DNA from 2 places in the Streptomyces sp. NPDC057877 genome. Region 2 is predicted to be linked to the other one. Evidence: riboswitches for the same ligand, from Rfam matches in the RefSeq annotation. Region 2 holds a riboswitch; the other holds the start of a gene.
What was found. A riboswitch is a leader RNA that binds a small molecule or an ion and turns the genes downstream of it on or off. The one in region 2 is predicted to bind S-adenosylmethionine.
Positions count from the first base shown of each region.

Region 1 (3,401 bases), on a different contig from region 2:
GGGCACCCGCCTGCCGTCCGCCGTGCGCTGACCGCACGGCGTGGCCACCAGCTCGCGCACGGCCCGTACGAATCGGTCGACGTGTTCGTCCGGGGTGCCCGCGCCGAAGCTGACGCGGACGGCGTTGAGGTCGCCGGGGGTCTCGCAGTCGCCCTCGGCCGCCGGGTCGCCGCCCAGCAGGGTGCGGACCAGCGGGTGGGCGCAGAACAGGCCCGCGCGCACCCCGATGCCGTACCCGGTGGACAGGGCGGTGGCGAAGTCGGCGCTGTCCCAGCCGTCGACGACGAAGGAGAGCACGCCCACGCGCGGGGCGTCGGCGCCGAAGAGGGACAGGAACCTGACCCCGGGCACATCGGCCAGACCCGCGCGGACCCGGTCGATCAGGTGGCGCTCCCTCGCGACCAGGTTCTCGAAGCCCGCTTCGGTGAGCGCCTGGCAGGCCGAGGCGATGGCGTGGGCGCCGATGACGTTGGGCGAGCCCGCCTCGTGCCGGGCGGCGCCCTCGTGCCAGGCCACCTCCACTCCCCCGTCCGGGCGCCGGACGACACTGCGGCTGGCGCCGCCGCCCGCGAGGTACGGCTCGGCGTCCCGCAGCCAGTCGGCGCGCCCGGCCAGCACACCGGAGCCGAAGGGCGCGTACAGCTTGTGCCCGGAGAAGGCGACCCAGTCCACGTCCAGGTCACGGACGCTCACCGGGTGGTGCGGGGCGAGCTGGGCCGCGTCCAGGACGATCCGGGCGCCGTGCGCGTGCGCGGCGGCGGCCAGCTCGGCCACCGGCCACAGCTCGCCGGTGACGTTGGAGGCGCCGGTGACACAGACCAGGGCGGGGCCGTGCGGGTCACGGTCGGCCAGGGCGCGCTCCAGGAGGGCCACGGCCTCGCGCGGACCGCGCGGGGCGGGCAGACAGCTGACCCGGGCGTGCCGCCAGGGCAGCAGGGCGGCGTGGTGCTCGGTCTCGAACACGAAGACCTGGCACCCCTCGGGCAGGGCGGCGGCGAGCAGGTTGAGGGAGTCGGTGGTCGACCGCGTGAACACCACCTGGTCGTCCTCCCGGCACCCGAGGAACCCGGCGACGGTCCGCCGCGCCTTTTCGAACAGCTCGGTCGACAGCTGCGACAGGTACCCGGCCCCCCGGTGCACGCTCCCGTAGTACGGCGCGTACGCGGCGACGTCGTCCCAGACCCGCTGCAGCGCGGGCGCGCTGGCGGCGTAGTCGAGGGCGGCGTAGGGCACCTCGCGCCCATCGGCGAGAGGAACGATGACATCCCCACCCAGAACGGGCAGCGGGGCACAAACGGATGTGGCGACGGACATGGCGAACTCCCGTGACAGGAAAGAGAGAAGGAGAAGAGGTGCGCGGAGGCGGGGCTCGGCGGCCCTATCGCATTCGCTGGCTCACGGAAGAACTCCTCGACGACCGCGCTTGCCATGAACCTTGCTGTTCACGGCCTGGTCCTCACCCGGGGCACCCCGCCACGGACGGAGGGTTGCCGGACAGCCAGCCGGGGCCTAACAGCTGTCACTCATGACCTGGTACAGCATCCTGCCATACGATCTTCGGTACGCAAGGGCGCGGTCCGGATAATGGACCGCGCCCTTGCGGAACTCACGCGTTGCTGATCGCCACCCAGCGGTCCAGGGTGCGCTTGGCCGCGCCCGAGTCGATGGACTCCGCCGCCTTCTCCATGCCGAACCGGATCCGGTCCACCAGCGGCCCGTCCTCCGGCTCCAGCGCCGCGAGCGCCGCCGCCGAGTTGAGCAGTACGGCGTCCCGCACCGGACCCCGCTCACCGTCCAGGAGCCGCCGGGCGACCTCGGCGTTGTAGGAGGCGTCGGCGCCGCGCAGCGCCTCCACGGGCACCCGGGCGATGCCGACGTCCGCCGGGTCGAAGGCCTCCTCGGTGACCTTGCCGTCCCGGACGACCCACACCCGCGAGGTCGAGGTGGTGGTCAGCTCGTCCAGGCCGTCGTCGCCGCGGAAGACGAGGGAGGAGTTGCCGCGCTCGGCGAGCACCCCGGCCATGATCGGTGCCATCCGGAGCGAGGCGACCCCCACGGCCTGCGCCCGCACCTTCGCCGGGTTGGTGAGCGGGCCGAGGAAGTTGAAGGTCGTCCGGATGCCCAACTGGCCGCGGGCGGCGGCCACATGACGTAGCGCCGGGTGGAACTTCACCGCGAAGCAGAAGGTGATCCCGGCCTCCTCGGCGACCTCCGCCACCCGCTGCGGCGTCAGCTCCAGATTGACGCCGAGCTTCTCCAGCACGTCGGAGGCGCCGGACGCCGACGACGCGGCCCGGCTGCCGTGCTTGACGACCTTCGCGCCGGTACCGGCGATGACGATCGAGGACATCGTCGAGATGTTCACCGTCTTGGCGCCGTCGCCGCCGGTGCCCACGATGTCGACGGTGTCCCCCGGCACCTCGATCACATGGGCGTGCTCGTACATCGTCCGGACCAGGCCGGAGATCTCCTCGACGGTCTCCCCCTTGGCCCGCAGCGCCACCGCGAACCCGGCGATCTGGGCGTCCGTCGCCTCACCGCTCATGATCCTGTCCATCGCCCAGGCGGTGGCGTCGGCGCTCAGGTCCTGGCCGTCCAGCAGGCCGTTCAGCAGAGCGGGCCAGGAACGGCCCGCCGCGGTGTCGCCTCCAGCGGGGGTCACAGCGCTCATCAGCCGCTCCTGATCGTCGTAGAGATGTCGATGGGCCCAGCCTATCCAGGTCCGGGCACGGCGAAGGGCCCCCGTCCTCCCCCAAGCTCCAAGGAGCAGGGGGTAACCCCATCTGGACGGGGGCCCTTCAGCGTGGCGTGGCGAACGCGGGATCAGTGGTGGCCGTGGCCGCTCGTGATCTCCTTGTACTCCTCGACGGTGGGCTTGGCGATCTGCGCCTCCTCGTTGAAGTACGCCTTGCTGAGCTTGACGCGCAGCTTCTCGGAGCCCTTCACCTTGCGCTCCACACCGTTCTCGTCGACCGTCGGGCCGATCTCCACCGGCTTGTACTGCTCGTGCGCCGTGAGGGTGTGCAGCTGGTCCTGGCTGAGCGGCTCGTGGATCTCGATGAACTCACCGTGCGGCAGGCGCTTGATCGTGCCGGTCTCCCGGCCGTGCAGCACCTTCTCGCGGTCCCGGCGCTGGAGGCCGAGGCAGATCCGCTTGGTGACGATGAACGCGATGATCGGTCCGGCGAAGAAGAAGATCCGGACGAACCAGGTGACCGCGTTGATCGACAGGTGGAAGTGGGTGGCGATGAGGTCGTTGCCACCACCGACCAGCGTGACCATGTACATCGTGATCCAGGCGACGCCGAACGCGGTACGCGTCGGGGCGTTGCGCGGACGGTCCAGGATGTGGTGCTCGCGCTTGTCGCCGGTGATCCAGGCCTCGATGAACGGGTAGGCCG
Region 1 is NZ_JBHVMS010000005.1:406,254-409,654, forward strand. Features, by position in the region: gene ACFVQG_RS16890 (glycerate kinase) at 1-31, shown strand, start outside; gene ACFVQG_RS16895 (aminotransferase class V-fold PLP-dependent enzyme) at 1-1,314, opposite strand, end outside; SAM riboswitch class IV at 1,415-1,531, opposite strand; gene trpD (anthranilate phosphoribosyltransferase) at 1,607-2,671, opposite strand; gene ACFVQG_RS16905 (cytochrome bc complex cytochrome b subunit) at 2,824-3,401, opposite strand, start outside.
Region 1: another riboswitch for S-adenosylmethionine. It lies ahead of ACFVQG_RS16895 (aminotransferase class V-fold PLP-dependent enzyme); the one in region 2 lies ahead of thrC (threonine synthase).

Region 2 (3,401 bases):
TCCAGGTCCGAGATGACCTCGGCGAGGGTGGCGCCCTCGGCGGCGACCTCGGCCTGACCGCCGGTGTAGGTGCGCAGGATGGTCGGGATGCGAACGGTCACGCTCATGCGAGGCCAGCCTCTCGGAAGGAGTCCAGGTTGGGTCGGATGGTCGCGGTGAGGCCGGTACCGGCCACCGCGTCCAGCGTCTTGAGTCCATCACCGGTGTTGAGGACGACGGTCGTCAGCCCGGGGTCGAGCACGCCGTTCTCGATCAGCTTGCGCGTCACGCCGACCGTCACGCCACCCGCGGTCTCGGCGAAGATGCCCTCGGTGCGGGCGAGCAGCTTGATGGCGTCGACGATCTGCTCGTCCGTGACGTCCTCCACCGCACCCCCCGTACGCCGGGCGATGTCGAGCACGTACGGCCCGTCCGCGGGGTTGCCGATGGCCAGCGACTTGGCGATGGTGTCCGGCTTCTGCGGCCGCACCACGTCGTGCCCGGCCTTGAAGGCGCTGGAGACCGGTGAGCACCCCAGCGCCTGCGCGCCGAAGATCTTGTACGGCCGGTCCTCGACGAGCCCCAGCTCGACCAGTTCCTTCAGCCCCTTGTCGATCTTCGTCAGCTGCGACCCGGAGGCGATCGGCACCACGATCTGGTCGGGCAGCCGCCACCCGAGCTGCTCGCACACCTCGTACGCGAGCGTCTTGGACCCCTCGGCGTAGTAGGGCCGCAGGTTCACGTTCACGAACCCCCAGCCCTCCCCCGCGGGATCGCCGATCAGCTCGGAACAGAACCGGTTGACGTCGTCGTAGTTGCCCTCGATGCCCACCAGCTCACCGCCGTACACGGCGGCCATGACGACCTTGCCCTGCTCCAGGTCGTGCGGGATGAACACGCACGACCGGAGCCCGGCCCGGGCGGCGGCGGCGCCGACCGCCCCCGCGAGGTTCCCGGTGGACGAGCACGACAGGGTGGTGAACCCGAACGCCCGCGCCGCCTCCAGCGCCTGCGCGACCACCCGGTCCTTGAACGAGTGGGTCGGGTTACCGGAGTCGTCCTTCACATACAACCCGCCGGTCACGCCCAGCTCCCGGGCGAGGTTGTCGGCCTTGACGAGCTTGGTCCACCCAGGGTTCAGGTTGGGCTTTTCGGCCACATCGGCCGGAACGGGCAGCAGCGGCGCGTAACGCCAGATGTTCGCGGGGCCCGCTTCGATCCGCCTGCGCAGTTCTTCCGCGTCGTACGCGGAGAAGTCGTAGGCGATCTCCAGCGGCCCGAAACACTCCTGGCACGCGAAGACGGGTCCGAGGGGCACCCGGTGCCCGCACTCACGACAGGAAAGCGCGGCGGCGGGACCCAGATCAACGGTCTTGTCAGTGCTTGCAACAGTCTGCACAGCCATGTGAGGCGAGGCCCTTTCTCCTCATCTTCCTCACGACGCATCTCGCCGTGAGACGGATTTGGCACCTTCCCTAGCCGGGAGCCTCGCTGAGCACGGTCGTCATCGACCGGTACGAGAACCGACTGGAGGGTTGCCGGGGCTTCAACGGGCCGTATCCCTCTGCCCCTCTGGATGAGCGGTATGTGGTTGTGAACACCGACGACCCCCGACATGCGATGGTCATCCGCGTTGTTCAAGACTGTAACCGAAGGCCAGGACAGTTGAGATAGACGTCCGAACCGCGAGATGGATCACACGACCACACCGTGACCGCCTGATCGAACCGTGAGGAGCCGCCAACTGTGCTGGAAGAAGTCGAGCGCTGGCTGAGCACCCGCTCCTGGTCCAAGACCGATCGCCCGCTCCACCAGATCCTGGCCGCGAAACGCGCGACGGGCCAGTCGGTCAGTGTCGTGCTGCCCGCGCTCAACGAGGAGGAGACGGTGGGCGACATCGTCGCCGTGATCCGTCATGACCTCATGCGGCAGCTCCCGCTGGTCGACGAGATCGTGGTGGTCGACTCGGGATCAACCGACCGCACCTCGCAGGTGGCCGCCGCCGCGGGCGCCACCGTCGTCCACCGGGACGAGATCCTCCCCCGCGTCCCGCCCGTCCCCGGCAAGGGCGAGGTCCTGTGGCGCTCCCTTCTGGCCACCTCCGGGGACATCGTCTGCTTCATCGACGCCGACCTGAGGGAGTTCTCCTCGGACTTCGTCTCGGGCATCGTCGGCCCCCTGCTCACCGACCCCGACGTGGACCTGGTCAAGGGCATGTACGACCGTCCCCTGGGCGGCACGGCGGCGCAGGGCGGCCGGGTCACCGAGCTGATGGCCCGCCCCCTGCTCAACATGCACTGGCCGCAACTGGCGGGGTTCGTGCAGCCCCTCGGCGGCGAGTACGCGGCCCGCCGCACCCTCCTCGAACAGCTGCCCTTCCCCGTCGGCTACGGCGTGGAGCTGGGGATGCTCGTGGACAGCCTGCACCTGGTGGGCCTGGACGCCCTCGCCCAGGTCGACGTGGGCGTCCGCAAGCACCGCCACCAGGACGGTCAGGCGCTCGGCCGGATGTCGGCGGCGATCTACCGCACGGCCCAGCTCCGCCTGGCCCGCGGCCACCTCGTCCGCCCCTCCCTCACCCAGTTCGAACGCGGCGAGGACGGCTTCGAGCCGCGCACCTACTCCGTCGACACGGAGGAACGCCCACCGATGGTGGAGATCGCGGAGTACGCGTCCCGCAAGGTGGCGTGAAGCGTGGGGCGTGCCGAACCGCACGTTTGAGCGTTTCCGGGCCGGGCTAGGTTGAGGCGTATGGCTTCCACGCAGGCTGCACAGGTGCTGGTCGCGTCCAACCGCGGCCCGGTCTCCTACCAGGTGGCCGAGGACGGCTCGCTGCACGCCAGACGCGGCGGCGGCGGGCTCGTCTCCGGTCTCTCCGCGATCGGGCCCGACGCGGGCGCGCTCTGGGTGTGCTCGTCCCTGAGCGACGGCGACCGCGAGGCGGTCCGCCGCGGGGTGGGCGAGCCAGGTGTCCGCATGCTGGACATCCCGGCCGACGTCCATGCCGACGCCTACAACGGCGTCGCCAACTCCGTGCTGTGGTTCGTGCACCACATGCTGTACCAGACCCCGCTGGAGCCGTCCTTCGACGCGGAGTTCCGCGCCCAGTGGGAGTCGTACGAGGCCTACAACCGGGCCTTCGCCTCAGCCCTGGCCGAGGAGGCGGCGGACGGCGCGACCGCCGTGATCCAGGACTACCACCTCACCCTGGTCCCCGGGATGCTCCGCGCCCTGCGCCCTGACCTGCGCATCGGGCACTTCTCGCACACCCCGTGGGCGCCGCCCGACTACTTCCGCGTGCTCCCCGACGACATCGCCGCCGCGATCCTGCACGGCATGCTGGGCGCGGACCGCCTCGGCTTCCTCACCCACCGCTGGGCGGACGCGTTCAGGGCGTGCTGCGAGGCCTTCGTGGACGGCGG
Region 2 is NZ_JBHVMS010000008.1:123,579-126,979, reverse strand. Features, by position in the region: gene ACFVQG_RS24790 (MoaD/ThiS family protein) at 1-107, opposite strand, end outside; gene thrC (threonine synthase) at 104-1,384, opposite strand; SAM riboswitch class I at 1,403-1,562, opposite strand; gene ACFVQG_RS24780 (glucosyl-3-phosphoglycerate synthase) at 1,726-2,670, shown strand; gene ACFVQG_RS24775 (trehalose-6-phosphate synthase) at 2,731-3,401, shown strand, end outside.